DNA from 4 places in the Alteromonas sp. ABH4_457 genome. Region 1 is predicted to be linked to each of the others. Evidence: predicted binding sites of a transcription regulator. Region 1 holds the regulator's gene; each other region holds the start of a gene.
The links. Region 1 encodes MetJ, which represses methionine synthesis genes. Its sites were predicted from a motif close to TAGACGTCTAGACGTCTA; they were not measured.
Positions count from the first base shown of each region.

Region 2: metA (homoserine O-succinyltransferase MetA) is a predicted target of MetJ. The motif match lies at 2,655-2,672, and genes of this name have one in related genera.
Region 3: thrA (bifunctional aspartate kinase/homoserine dehydrogenase I) is a predicted target of MetJ. The motif match lies at 2,461-2,478, and genes of this name have one in related genera.
Region 4: metK (methionine adenosyltransferase) is a predicted target of MetJ. The motif match lies at 2,538-2,555, and genes of this name have one in related genera.

Region 1 covers NZ_JBSWXN010000008.1:51,291-54,971, forward strand. Annotated here, with positions in the region: gene metF (methylenetetrahydrofolate reductase) at 178-1,062, opposite strand; gene metJ (met regulon transcriptional regulator MetJ) at 1,219-1,542, shown strand; gene ACXAGR_RS20170 (MFS transporter) at 1,591-2,799, opposite strand; gene ACXAGR_RS20175 (malic enzyme-like NAD(P)-binding protein) at 2,897-3,681, opposite strand, start outside.
Region 2 covers NZ_JBSWXN010000005.1:278,618-282,298, forward strand. Annotated here, with positions in the region: gene ACXAGR_RS14010 (protein-glutamate methylesterase/protein-glutamine glutaminase) at 1-75, shown strand, start outside; gene ACXAGR_RS14015 (ParA family protein) at 98-862, shown strand; gene ACXAGR_RS14020 (chemotaxis protein CheW) at 870-1,601, shown strand; gene ACXAGR_RS14025 (chemotaxis protein CheW) at 1,619-2,107, shown strand; gene ACXAGR_RS14030 (DUF2802 domain-containing protein) at 2,195-2,614, shown strand; gene metA (homoserine O-succinyltransferase MetA) at 2,745-3,681, shown strand, end outside.
Region 3 covers NZ_JBSWXN010000001.1:288,658-292,338, forward strand. Annotated here, with positions in the region: gene ACXAGR_RS01150 (TonB-dependent receptor plug domain-containing protein) at 1-294, shown strand, start outside; gene ACXAGR_RS01155 (alpha-amylase family glycosyl hydrolase) at 363-2,096, opposite strand; gene thrA (bifunctional aspartate kinase/homoserine dehydrogenase I) at 2,664-3,681, shown strand, end outside.
Region 4 covers NZ_JBSWXN010000008.1:407,478-411,158, forward strand. Annotated here, with positions in the region: gene ACXAGR_RS21740 (aspartate/glutamate racemase family protein) at 1-520, shown strand, start outside; gene ACXAGR_RS21745 (hypothetical protein) at 545-1,042, opposite strand; gene metK (methionine adenosyltransferase) at 1,236-2,381, opposite strand; gene tkt (transketolase) at 2,846-3,681, shown strand, end outside.

The DNA of each region.
Region 1 (3,681 bases):
ATGTCTGGCGTGGTGGCGAAATTGCGTAAATTGCCAGGCATCGTAGCGATAAGGGGGAGGAGGCCAGAGAAAAAACCGTCTGCAGCAGGGATGCTGCAGCCGAGCCTCCATGGATGGAGTTCCGGCGTGTTTTTTCTCTGGCCTTCGCGCCTGGCGAAGATGCCGGGAGAAATCCGCCTATTCAGCGCGAACGCCCAGCATGTGGCAGATGGCGTAGCTGAGTTCGCAGCGGTTCAGGGTGTAGAAGTGGAAGTGTTTTACCCCTTCTTTCGCCAGCACTTTTACTTGCTCCATGGCGATGTTTGCGCCAATCAGATTACGTGTTGCCTGATCATCGTCATCAAGCCCTTCGTACATTTTGTGCAGCCAGCCGGGTACGTGAACATTGGTGAAACCGGCAAACTTAATCAGTGTCTGATAATTCGTAACCGGCAGGATCCCGGGGACGATATCCAAATCGATACCGGCAGCAGCAGCACGGTCACGGAAACGCAGGTAAACACTGGTGTCAAAGAAGAACTGAGTAATTGCTTCAGAAGCCCCGGCTTCCGCTTTACGCTTCAGGTTAAGCAAGTCGAACTGGGCATTCGGTGCTTCCGGATGTTTTTCCGGATAGGCAGCAACGGAGATATCAAAGTCTGCTACGTCTTTCAGCAGTGCCACCAGATCAGAGGCATACATTTCGGTTTTATCAACGCCCTTCGGTAAATCGCCCCGCAGAGCAACAATACGGCGAATACCCGAATCCCAATATTCCTGAGCAATTTGTTTGAGTTCATCACGGCTTGCGTCCACACAGGTCAGGTGAGGGGCTGCCTGTACACCGGTTTGTTGTTGAATGCGTTTAACAACATCATGGGTGCGGTCACGCTCACCACTGTTTGCACCGTAGGTCACAGACATATAAGAAGGCTTCAATGGCGCCAGGCGTTCAACAGATTTCCACAGCGTTTGTTCCATCTTTTCCGAGTTAGGCGGAAAAAATTCAAAAGAGACATCAATGTCACGCAATTCGGACAATGACTGGTTTAAGGCGTCGATACCTTGTGCATAGGAAACCATTTTGTTGACTCACTCAATTCTTTGGACGTTTAGACGTCTAAACTAATTAATATATGTCTGGACGTCAAGAGGTTTACACGGCTTAATTGACCTTTTCGCTACATTGTTTAGAATTTCCGCTTATAAAGTAAAATAACAGGCAGTCCGAGATTTCACATGGCAGAATGGAATGGTAAGTATATACACCCTTACGCAGAGCATGGAAAAAAGAGTGAGCAAGTAAAGAAAGTCACTGTTTCTATTCCGATTAATGTGCTTAAGGTGCTCACAGACGAGCGAACCCGCAGACAAATTAATAACCTGCGTCACGCGACGAATTCAGAGTTACTGTGCGAAGCATTCCTTCATGCTTTCACCGGGCAGCCGCTGCCTGACGACGACGATTTGCGCAAAGATAACCCTAACCGTGTTCCTGCCGTTGCAAGGAAAATGATGGAAGAGATGGGGATCGACCCCACCGCCGACAACGAAGAAGAATAAAGTAAAGCCAGAGCAAATCACTCTGGCTTTTTTGTATCAGGGGCAAGTTTAGTCTTGTCTGGCTGAGGGCGGCTCGATTTTTTGTAATTCGAATAGAGGCCTGAAAGTTGAGCGGAACAGGAGCACAATACCCAGGCTCATTACTCCGCCCGCAACCGCGCAGGCTACCGGACCAACTGCTGCCGTCACCGAACCACTTCTGAAGTCTCCGAGTTCGTTGGAAGACGCGATGAACAGGGAGTTCACTGCACTCACCCGGCCACGTAATGCGTCCGGTGTCATAATTTGTACTACTGAGCTTCTGATCACCACACTTATCATGTCTGAACCGCCATAAATCAGTAAAGCGAAGCAAGCCACATAAAGGTTCTGTGAAAAGGCAAAGCCGATAATGGAAAAGCTGAAGATGATCAGTGACCAGAACAGCAGCGGGCCGTTGCGTTCAATAGCCCGCTTACGTCGTACCATTGTCAGACCGATAAGCGTCGCACCCACAGCCGGCATGGCCCGCAATAAACCCAGAGTTTCCGGACCTTCATGTAAGACGTCTTTCACAAACACAGGTAATATGGCCATGACACTGCCACATAGTATGACCACAAGATCAGTAAACAGCGCTCCGCGGACAACGTTGTTGTGCATCAGGTATTCCACACCGCTGAATATATCTTTAAGTGCCAGTTTGCGCTCTGAATGAATGTTCAGAGCGGGCAATAAAGAAAAGCCACCCAGCGTAAACAGGCCGAAAATGATGAGCACCCAGTAGAGCTGACGGTCGAGCGCCGCCAGTAACACGCCGGCGAGGAAAGGCCCCACGGTTAAGGCGATATTCCAGATAGAGCTTATGGCAGCCACCGCACGCCCCAGATGATCGGTGCTGACGATATTCGGCAACACAGACTGAATGGCCGGTGCGAAGAAAGCCCGCCCTGCGCCCAATACCGATAACGAGCAAAACAGCGCCCATTTATTCAGTTCCGGCTGATTCATCAGCAAAGCGACGGCCAGCACCACCAGTAACTGCAATCCGGCAGAAATTAATAAAATGCTTTTGCGGGAAAAGTTGTCTGCAGCCCAACCTGCCACGAGGAATAAACTGATCACCGGCACAATCTGAAAAATGCCTACCAGTGCCAGGTCAAAGGCCTCGCCGGTGGCTTCGTATAAATGCCAGCCTATACTGACTGCCATGGTTGAGCCGATAAGCGTGGTAGCTATTCGTCCGATGATGAGCCCGATAAGTGCTTTTGACCACATGAAATCTTTGTCCGTCAGATTAGGGGAAGCGGGAAGATAAACGAAAACGGGCCGGTAGTATAACCGGCCCGTAACAAATGAAGTCAGTATGCTTCAATCAGTCTTTGTTACCCGTGTATTTTGCCGGTAAGGATTCAACACCGGCAACGCCTGAGTCAATCGCTGCCTGTGCTACGGCACTGGCAATACGGTGAAGCAAACGGGGATCCATAGGTTTAGGAATAATGTAATCTTTACCAAATGTCAGCGATGCTGATTTACTGGCTTTCAATACTTCTTCAGGTACAGGCTCTTTCGATACTGAACGTAATGCTTCAACCGCAGCGACTTTCATTTCGTCATTAATGGTCGAAGCACGAACATCCAGTGCACCACGGAAAATGAACGGGAAGCACAGTACATTGTTCACCTGGTTGGGGTAATCTGAACGGCCCGTTGCCATGATCAAATCACTGCGAACCTCATGGGCCAGTTCCGGTTTAATTTCCGGATCAGGGTTTGAACAGGCAAATACCACCGGGTTTGGTGCCATCAGTTTTAAGGTTTCTGGAGGCAATACGTCAGGGCCGGAAACACCGACAAAAATATCCGCACCATCCATTACATCGTCAAGGGTACGTTTATCCGTGTTGTTGGCGAACAACATTTTGTGTTCCGTGAGATCGTCACGGCGGGTATGAATCACCCCTTTACGATCGAGCATATAAATGCGCTCACGCTGGGCGCCGCACTTGATCAGCAGCTCCATACATGCAACGGCGGCAGCACCGGCTCCCATACAAACAATTTTGGCGTCTTCGATGTTCTTGCCCTGAATTTCCAGCGCGTTGAGCATACCGGCCGCTGTTACGATGGCTGTACCGTGTTGATCGTCATGGAATA
Region 2 (3,681 bases), on a different contig from region 1:
GCGAACATCGCAGAAAAGAGCATAGCCATTGATAATATCGCTTCGTGCATACTCACGGAAATGATGCAGAAATAGTTCAGTCAGCAGGAGTTGAAGGTTGAAAATATGGACGATTGCTAACCAGAAAGGCGGGGTAGGGAAGACCACTACCACCGTGACGCTAGGCGGCATTCTGGCGCAACAGGGAAAGCGCGTTCTGCTTATTGATACCGACCCTCATGCATCGCTGAGTTATTATTTTGGTATGGATGCCGAGGAGCTAAATGCTTCTGTTTACGATATTTTTATTAATCATGAACAGATTACTGCCGATAGAGTGCTTGACTGTTTATGTCCGACAAAATTAGACAGTCTGTATATTTTGCCTGCCTCAATGGCACTTGCCACGCTGGACAGGCAAATGGGTATGCAAAACGGTATGGGGCTTATTCTCAAAAAAGCACTGGATACTGTACGCAACGAATTTGACTACGTATTGCTGGATTGTCCGCCGGTTCTGGGCGTGTTGATGGTTAATGCGCTGGCTGCATGCCATAAAGTCATTGTGCCCGTGCAGACCGAATTTCTGGCATTAAAGGGCCTTGACCGGATGATCCATACACTTGAGATTATGGGTCGTTCGTTAAGAAAAGAATTTGATACATTGATAGTGCCGACTATGTTTGACCGCCGGACTAATGCGGCCATCCAGGCACTACAAAAACTGAACGAAGATTACGGTGATAAGGTTTGGCACGGGATGATTCCTGTAGATACCCGCTTCCGTGATGCCAGCCAGGCGCAGTCGCCTGCGTCTGTTGTCTATCCGAAAGCACGGGGCGTTTACGCCTACACCAAATTGTTAGATGAACTGGAGCAGTGAGTCACCTATGAGTAAAAGTACGCCCTTCGCCCGCGAAGATGTGATGCAGGCGTATCTCGACAGCTTGTTACAAAGTCCGGAAGATCCGGCTGAAGTAACGGCTAACACTGCCCGTTTGCTGGAACAGGCCACGGCGGACATTATCGCCAAAGAACCTGTGGTTGCTCCTGTGGCTGAGCCGGTCATAGCGCCGCCAGTCACTGATGATGTTACGGAGACGGCCGTTGAACAACTGAGCGGGGCAGTACCTCCGCCGGTCAAAACCACGCCTGTGAAAGACATGCTGGAAAATCGTTTTCAGGCATTGTTTTTTGAAGTGGCGGGGTTAACGCTGGCTGTACCGCTTATCACTTTAGGTGGCATTCACCGGATTGAAAAAGTGGGTGGGCTGATAGGAAAACCCAAATGGTTCAAGGGCGTAATGCTTCATCGTGATCAAAAAATAAACGTTGTCGATACTGCAATGTGGGTTATGCCAGAAAAATACGACCAAAATCTCGCAGAAACGCTAAACTATCAGTATCTTATTATGTTAGGGGACAGTTTGTGGGGCTTAGCCAGCGACAAACTGGTCAACACCGTTACATTGACCAGGGACGAGGTAAAATGGCGTGAGTCAGGAGGCAAGCGTCCATGGTTAGCGGGCATGGTAAAAGAAAAAATGTGTGCGTTAATAGACGTATATCAGTTAATCGCAATGCTAAATAGCGGCTTAGGCAGTAACGACCAGACGCCATAGCCCGGGGAGCCAGGTTCATGAATGACAAGAGCACAACGAATAACGCGCCGGATAACGATCAGGTGCTTCAGTGGGTTACCTATCGTTTAGGTGACGAAACTTACGGTATTAACGTAATGCAGGTTCAGGAAGTCTTACGCTATACCGAAATTGCGCCTGTTCCCGGTGCACCGGATTATGTGTTAGGCATTATCAATCTGCGTGGTAATGTTGTGACGGTTATTGATACCCGCGCCCGCTTTGGCCTTATGCCAACCGATATGACCGACAACACACGGATTGTAATTATTGAATCCGATGAGCAGGTTGTCGGCATCCTGGTAGACAGCGTTGCCGAAGTGGTTTATCTGAAATCATCTGAAATTGACAGTGCGCCTAACGTGGGTACTGAAGAGAGCGCCAAGTTCATTCAGGGCGTGAGCAACCGTGATGGTGAATTGCTGATTCTTGTAGATCTTAATAAGCTTCTCAGTGATGACGAGTGGGATGAACTGAGCAGTCTGTAATGTCATGCAGCGCCTGCTAATCCGGCGGGCGCTTGTCAATGCCTGTATATTCGTTGCGCTGTTATCAAAGGGAGAAAGCACATCAATATGGACGTGCCGGCACTATCTTTACTCGCTGTTGCTACAGGGTTACTCGCCGTCATTGCTGTTATATGGATGTATTTTTTCTTCAACCGTCAGTTTAAACAACTCGACGATACTGTCCGCTATCAAAAAGAACACATCGATACCCTGCAACTGGAAATTAATGACCTGGAAAACCAGAACGGTGAAATGCAAACCCGTTCGATGGTACAGGGCAAACACATGCGGGAGCTGGCAGATCAATGCACACAACTCGAAAACCAGCTACGTGAAGTAAAAAGTCAGGACCCGTCCATGCGCTTATACACCCGCGCCGCTGAGCTGGTCAAAGCCGGTGCTGACGTCGAAGAGGTAATGCAAGCCTGCGACCTGCCCCGGGCTGAAGCTGAGCTGCTTATCAGCATGCATCGTCAGCGCAACTAACGGTAAGTGCTCTCTTCTACCAGGGTTAGATAAATGCATTGAGCCGTTTAGACGTCCAGCCGTAAAGATGTTGACATCTATCGGGATTCAGCCACAATAACGTTATTATCCGTTAATTGTTGGAGCTGCCATGCCTATTTGTATTCCCGAACAACTTCCCGCGCAGGATGTGTTGTCAGGTGAGAATATCTTCACAATGGACAGCACCCGCGCAGCGACACAGGATATCCGCCCCATGGAAGTGGGGATCCTGAATCTCATGCCCAATAAAATTGAAACGGAAGTGCAAATCTTACGTTTGCTGTCTAACACACCTCTGCAGGTGAACGTGAACCTGATCCGTGTAGACAAATTAGCGCCAAAGCACACGCCGCAATCTCACATGGACGCCTTCTACCACGACTTTTCTGAAATTGCTGATAAGAAATACGACGGTTTAATCGTGACAGGTGCACCGCTGGCTCACTTGCCTTATGAGGAAGTAAAATACTGGGATCAGATGACAGAAATTTTGGAGTGGGCGCAACGTAATGTGCAGTCCACACTCTATCTGTGCTGGGCGGCTCATGCAGCTATGTATCATTTTTACGGCGTGCAGAGAAAACTCAGGGAAACCAAACTTTCTGGTGTGTTTGAGCATAAAGTGCTCGACCCTTATAACGAGTTGCTGAGAGGTTTCGATCCGGTTTTTTATGCGCCTCATTCCCGTTTCGGGTATATTGACTCCGGTGAATATAACAGTGTTGAAGGTTTGAAGGTCATTACGGAATCTGATGAGGCGGGTGCATACACCATCGCATCTGAAGATAAGCGTATGGTGTTTGTTACCGGGCATCCTGAATACGATCCGGAAACTTTGCATGACGAGTATTTCCGTGATTTACAGGCGGATACCCATCCGGCAGTGCCGGCTAACTACTTTACAGACGATGACCCCGCAAAAGCGCCTTTGGTTCGCTGGCGCTCCCATGGTAGTCTGCTGTTCAATAACTGGCTGAACTACTATGTTTATCAGACAACACCTTATGATTTGAGTCAGCTGGCTGAGAAACCCCGGCCAAAGAGGT
Region 3 (3,681 bases), on a different contig from region 1:
ACCACAACGTTAAGAACAACCCGTTACGGTGAAGTGGAAGATCCGTCCTCCACCGCTGAGCTGAATGAAATCATTCCGGCGGAGTGGGTAACCGATATGGACATTAATGTAGCGTTAACGGAAGGGTTGTCTGTGTCTGTGGGCGCAAACAACGTATTTGATGTGTATCCTGAGGCAAGCCGCTACACGGTAGAAGCGCCGACCACCTTTACTTACATCATGCCTTATTCAGGCTTTTCACCTTACGGCTTTACCGGCCGCTATGTTTACGGAAAAATCACTTACCGTTTCTGATGATGTGAACCGGGTAATAACAACGTGATATACGCGGTGCACAATGCACCGCGTTTTTCGTTCCGGCCTCAGCTGCCGGAAAAAATCATCGCACTGTAAGCCGTAAGATGGATAAGATTGTCATTCAGTTGCACATCGTTTGTTGTAATACCGTCCTGCCAGGCAAACAGGCAGGCTGCATCCGGCGGCATGCCATTTAACCGGTACCCTTCCACATTTGCGCCTGAAAAATTAATCATGACATAACCGTGTTTGTCATCAAGGCCATTGCTTCGTTTGTAGATCAGCACTTTGTTATCATCGTCCTTATGCACAATTTCTGTGGCACCGCCGGTCAATGCAGCACTGTTTCCGTTTTTATTAGTACGTAAACCGACCAGTTGCGTAAATGCTTCTGCATACTCAGCAAAGCGGGTTTTGCGTTCCCAGTCGATATCACTGGTATCATCGAACCAGCCTGACTCTTTAAAATCCTGCCCCTGAAACAGCATGGGAATACCCGCGGTTGTGAGGGTAAGGACGCCGGCTAAAATGCCTTTCTGACGGGCAAAGTAGTTGTCATCCACACCGCCCGGTGCCACTTCCTCAACCAGTCTGGCCTGCCCGTTAGCGACTTCATCATGGGATTCGGTATATACCACTCTGGCAAACGGGTTTCCGCTGACCACTCTGGTAATCGCGTTAACCACCGTGCTCAAATCGATATAACTGTCTTCGGTTTTTGTCAGTGTATCGCGGACAGGATGAACGAAACCTGCGGCCCACTGTGCCGTATAGCCACAACCGCCCTTGTCTAAAGGATCGGTAATGTACTCATGACTGTGAAGATCTTCTGCAATGGTCATTTTACCCGGGCTGGACGTCTGAATACGGTGATTGATGGTTTTAATCAGATCGTAGGCTTCAGGGATATCGTCATCGCCGGTATCGGCACCGGACACACTGCGCATATAAGGCACCATATCCATCCTCAATCCGTCAGCTTTAAATTCGTTCAGCCACATCAGTGCATTGTCGGTGAGATAGTCCCGCACCTCCTGACGGCCATAGTCAGGTCGCGTATCTCCCCATGGCGTGGCGCTGCGGTAATCATTGTAGAAATAAATGCCGCCTTTATCGTTCTCGTGCCAGCCGTCAAACTGCCAGATATCCAGGTCGCCCGGGCCTAAATGGTTGTAAACCACATCAAGAATTACACCGATCCCCATGCCGTGAGCAGCATCGATAAAGGCTTTCAGTCCGTCAGGACCGCCGTAGGCCTCTTCTACTGCAAAGGGATAGGCAGGGTTGTAGCCCCAGCTGATATCGCCGGCGAATTCATTCACAGGCATGAGTTCAACCATCGTCACGCCCAGCGCTTTCAGTTCAGGCAGCTTTTCTATGGCTGATGCAAATGTGCCGTGGCCATCTTCGGGTTTATTAAACGTACCAATGTGCATTTCATAAATGACCCGCTCATGGAGGGGGGCAGAGTCAAATTCTGTGTGTTGCCACTGATATTCATCATCGTAAATAACACTGTTTCCCACACTGTTTGTGACCTTACGGGCACGGGGATCGTTTTTCAGCAAAAGCTCATCCTGCAAGGTGGTGATAGCAAACTTGTATTCATCACCGTTTTTCGCGTTGTCAGCAAAACCAACCCAGATTCCGCCTTCACGGGATTCCAGAGGATTTGCAGTCTCGTCCCATTCATTAAATGTTCCGGTTACACATACAGATTTGGCGTTCGGCGCCCACACTGCAAACTGATAACCCGACTCTGCCTGGCTGACGCCTAAAACTCCGTTAAACGCTGACATAAGGACTTTCTCCGGAAAAAATAAAATCTGATAGGGATGTGTAAGCTGAGATAGCAAAGACAGTGCCGCAACGCGCCGGACGTTGTACCGGAGTGTACGGCACTTTTTATTCACTAAAAATATGAAAAATATAAAGTTATTCCCGGGCAGAATTTCATTGCCCTGGCCTGAGCGGGGTGTTCATTGAGCTCAGGAAGAAAAAATTACGGAATGCTCCGGCAAAATGTACGCAATAAAGTTCCCGTTTTTCCTGTCAAAATATGATGAATTGCAATATGAAAAGGCAGAAAAAGGCTCTCTTTAGGAGTAAATTGTCTGTTCTGACGGTGTTTTACACAGAAAAAGCAAAATCGCGGTTGACAGATAGACGTCTATACGGCAAATTGTCCGTATGAAAACAATGATTAGCACCACCGGCACGATGATTATTACCACCTCTTTGAGGGCGGTCGCTGGCTAGTGCGCAACATTGCAACCAGACATCGAAAGCCCGCCCTCACCAGGAGCGGGTTTTTTTTTACGCAATTGAGCGTTGATGTAGCAAAATAAAACCGAAAGGAGCATTACATGAAAGTCTTAAAGTTTGGTGGATCTTCTCTGGCCGACGCACCCCGATACCTGCGTGTGACCGGGATTTGTATGACCACCCACCAAACCGATGGCGCAGCAGTAGTGCTTTCTGCGCCAAAGGGCGTGACCAACGCGCTTTCTTCTCTTTGTGAACAGGCTGCCGCAGGGGATGACTTCCAGCCTCTGTTCGAAAAGTTAGAGCAAACTGTTCAGGGTATTGCTGACGAATTAAACACCACCTTAGATAACTTCGCCCACGACCACGTTTCTTCATTTATCTCAGAGCGCTTGTCTGCGCTTAAGCAACAACTGGAAGGCATTAAGTTGCTTGGTTGTGCTCCGGATTCTGTGGCTGCCGGCATCTTAAGTATCGGCGAATACATCAGTGTGACGCTGTTCAGTGCGATTTTGCAAAGTAAAGGTGTGGTTAACAGTATCATCGACCCGGTCGAATACGTGCTGGCACACGGCGAATATCTCGACAGCATTGCTGATGTGGCAATGAGTAAAGCCCGTTTCAGTGACGTAAAGAACGACGGTTCAGTATTACTGGTTATGCCCGGCTTTGTTGCTGTTAATGAAGAGGGTGAGAAAGTCACGCTTGGCCGTAACGGTTCTGATTACTCTGCTGCCATCCTTGCGGCCTGTATCGATGCAGACTGTTGTGAAATCTGGACGGATGTAGACGGTGTTTATAACGCTGACCCGAATCAGGTTGAAGGGGCTGTATTACTTGATAAGCTGACTTATCAGGAAGCCATGGAGCTGTCTTACTTCGGTGCCAAAGTACTGCACCCGAAAACCATTGGTCCTATCGCTCAGCACCACATTCCCTGTCTGATCAAAAACACCCTGAATCCTTCTGCGCCCGGCACGCTAATCAGTAACGAAGCCAGCGAGAAATGGACGTCAGTGAAAGGTATTTCGCAGCTCGATAACATCACGATGTTTAATGTTGCAGGACCAGGTCTCAAAGGCATGGTAGGCATGGCAAGCCGTGTGTTTGAGGTGATGA
Region 4 (3,681 bases), 360 kb from region 1:
GGATGCACTTACCCGGGCGATGGTTCAGGCAGCAAAACAACTGGAAGCCGGCGGCGCAGACGGCGTTGCTATTGCGACTAATACGATGCACAAAGTCGCTCCTGAAGTAGAAAAGGCGCTGAACATACCCTTACTCCATATTGCTGATGCGACAGCCAGTGTGTGCAGGCGCGGGGGTATAAATAAAGCAGCTCTGACAGGCACCCGGTTTACCATGGAACAGCCTTTTTACACTGAGCGCCTTCAAGACTTCGGGATCAATGTGCTGACGCCGGACATGGCCGGCCGGCAGGTCATTCATGACATCATTTATAATGAACTGTGCAAAGGCGAAACACGGGCATCCTCAAAAGAGATTTATCAGCAAATTATTGAGCAAATGGCAGCAGACGGTGCGCAGGCTGTCATTCTCGGCTGCACGGAAATTGGTATGTTGATAAAGGCCGGAGATGTCAGTATTCCGGTACTGGATACCACTGAAATTCATTGTGAAAGCATTGTGGATTTTATGCTGGGTTAACGCAGCCCGTTGTCTTAGTAAGGGTCAGAAATAGTACTGAACACCGAGCAACAATGAATTGATGTCTTTATCACTTACTTCCCTGTACTGGTACTCCACTGCCATTTTCACCGAATTTAATTCTCCGATTTGCCAGCCGACGCTGGCGGCGGTGCCTGCGTTGTAAGGCAGATAAAGCCAGTCAGAATAGGCGGCCTGTTGATCGTTACTGGTCTGCAGCGCTGCGAATATGCGTTGACTGGAGTCTTTTAACAGTGAGCGGCTGGCCGAGACCCTCACGGAGTCTACTGAGTGATACGTACTGATCTTGTCAACCCACTGGTCGTGATAAGGCAGCTCGCGGTTGTAGCGCACCCCAAATCGCCAGGCCGGCAGGCGCTGACTGCGAAATGAAATTTCAGACTGATAGGGGGAGGCAACGTATACTGGCTGACTTCTTTTCGTATCAGAAAGCACACTGCCGCCTGCATGACACAGCGTACTTAATAAAGTCAGACAACTCACTAGCCAGAAGTATTTCATGGCATGGTTCCTATGTGTGTGCCTGAGTCTGCAGCTCAGTTAGGGATTGATTATCGGGCAGGCAATGCGATTTATACTTAAGTGTAGTTGGTTTGGATGATTATCCCAGTGAGAAAATGTAATTATTTTTAAAATAATTTAAATTAAAAAAAGCGGCATGTGGGAACATGCCGCCTTCCTTTTATTTTTGTCTTTATACAGAGGCTTTAAGCGCTTCTGCTTTGTCTGTGGCTTCCCATGGGAATTCATCACGGCCGAAGTGGCCGTATGCAGCCGTTGGACGGTAAATCGGACGTTCCAGATCAAGCATCTTGATCAGGCCGTAAGGACGTAAGTCAAAGTGTTCACGTACCAGTGCCACCAGTGTTTTCTCATCAACCACACCTGTACCAAACGTTTCGATACTGATAGATGTTGGCTCTGCTACCCCGATAGCGTAAGACACCTGAATTTCACAACGCTTCGCCAGACCGGCTGCAACGATATTCTTCGCCACATAACGACCTGCGTATGCCGCCGAGCGGTCTACTTTTGATGGATCTTTACCGGAGAATGCACCTCCACCGTGACGGGCCATACCGCCGTAGGTATCTACAATAATTTTACGGCCAGTCAAACCACAGTCACCCATTGGTCCGCCGATAACAAAACGACCAGTCGGGTTAATGTGGAATTGAGTGTTTTTGGTCAGCCATTCCGAAGGCAGTACAGGCTTAATCACTTCTTCCATAACGGCTTCGCGAAGTTGCTCTGTGGTGACCTTTTCATTGTGCTGAGTAGACAGAACAACGGCATCAATACCCACCGGTTTGTCGTTCTCATAAATAAAAGTCACCTGACTTTTTGCATCAGGGCGCAGGAAATCAAGCTGACCGGACTTTCTCACTTCGGCCTGCTTTTGCACCAGGCGGTGTGCATAGGTGATCGGTGCCGGCATTAATACGTCAGTTTCGTCACTGGCATAGCCGAACATCAGACCCTGGTCACCGGCACCCTGTTCTTCAGGGCGGGCACGGTCAACACCCTGATTAATGTCAGGAGATTGCTTACCAATCGCATTCAGCACAGCACAGGAGTCAGCATCAAAGCCTACATCTGAGTGGTTGTAACCAATTTCTTTTACCGTCTGACGGGTCAATTCTTCAATATCGACCCAGGCGGATGTGGTGATCTCACCACCTACCAGTACCATACCGGTTTTTACATACGTTTCGCAGGCAACCCGTGCTTTGGGATCCTGTTCTAATATGGCGTCAAGCACAGCATCTGAAATCTGGTCGGCAATTTTATCCGGATGTCCTTCTGAGACTGATTCCGATGTGAATAAATGTGCGGCCATAAATCCTCCGTTATTTCTGGGTTAACCAATACATCACTATCATAAGCTTAAGTGACTGGCTGGTTGGGTATATTCGTTCGCCCCTGGGTATATTCTGTCGTCCCGGACGATGAACAGCATTGTACCGGGTTCGTATGAAAATACCATCTTTACTTCTGGACGTCTAAAAGTCTATTTGTTACGTTTCGTTGACAGTCCGGTTCGTTATTACGTGAGTAAGACGAAAAACGATTTCTGTCAGCAGAGAACCTGTTTTGCGCAACGACTATCCGAATAATTGTTATAAGTTAACTAAATTCGATAAGTGCACCCGGTATAAAACACATTGAACTGGTTATGCGCTTAGGTAAGAATAGTCGCCAGTTTGAAAATTCATAGTCGGCAGCAGGAATTCCTATCCGTTTCCGGATTAATCTCCGGGTTGTCAGTGTCAAAGTTTTAAGCAAATTATTAAAGGAGTTAGCATGCCAACTCGTCGTGAACTTGCCAACGCTATCCGCGCACTTAGCATGGATGCAGTTCAGCAAGCCAAATCAGGCCACCCGGGCGCCCCTATGGGTATGGCGGATATCGCACAGGTTTTGTGGTGCGATTATCTTTCTCATAACCCGTCTAATCCCAACTGGGCGAACCGCGACCGTTTTGTGCTTTCAAACGGTCACGGCTCTATGCTGCTTTATTCATTGCTGCATCTCACGGGTTATGATCTGCCGTTAGAAGAGCTGAAAAATTTCCGTCAGTTACATTCTAAAACCCCGGGTCACCCTGAATATGGCTATGCGCCGGGTGTTGAAACCACCACCGGTCCGCTGGGACAAGGGATCAGCAACGCCGTAGGTATGGCGCTGGCAGAGAAAGTGCTGGCTGCACAGTTTAATCAGGACGGCCACGATATCGTCGACCATTATACCTACACGTTCCTGGGTGACGGCTGCCTGATGGAAGGTATTTCTCATGAAGTATGCTCGTTAGCCGGCACATTAGGTCTTGGCAAGCTGGTAGCGTTCTACGATGACAACGGCATCTCTATCGACGGTGAAGTTGAGGGATGGTTCACCGACGATACCGTGAAGCGTTTCGAATCATACGGCTGGCATGTCATTGCCGGTGTTGATGGTCACAACCCTGATCAAATCCGTAAAGCGGTTGATGAAGCCCGCGCGAATACCACACAGCCTACACTAATCTGCTGCAAAACCATTATCGGTTTTGGTTCCCCTAACAAGCAAGGTAAAGAAGATTGTCACGGCGCTCCGCTGGGTGATGACGAAATTGCATTAACCCGCAAAGAACTTGGCTG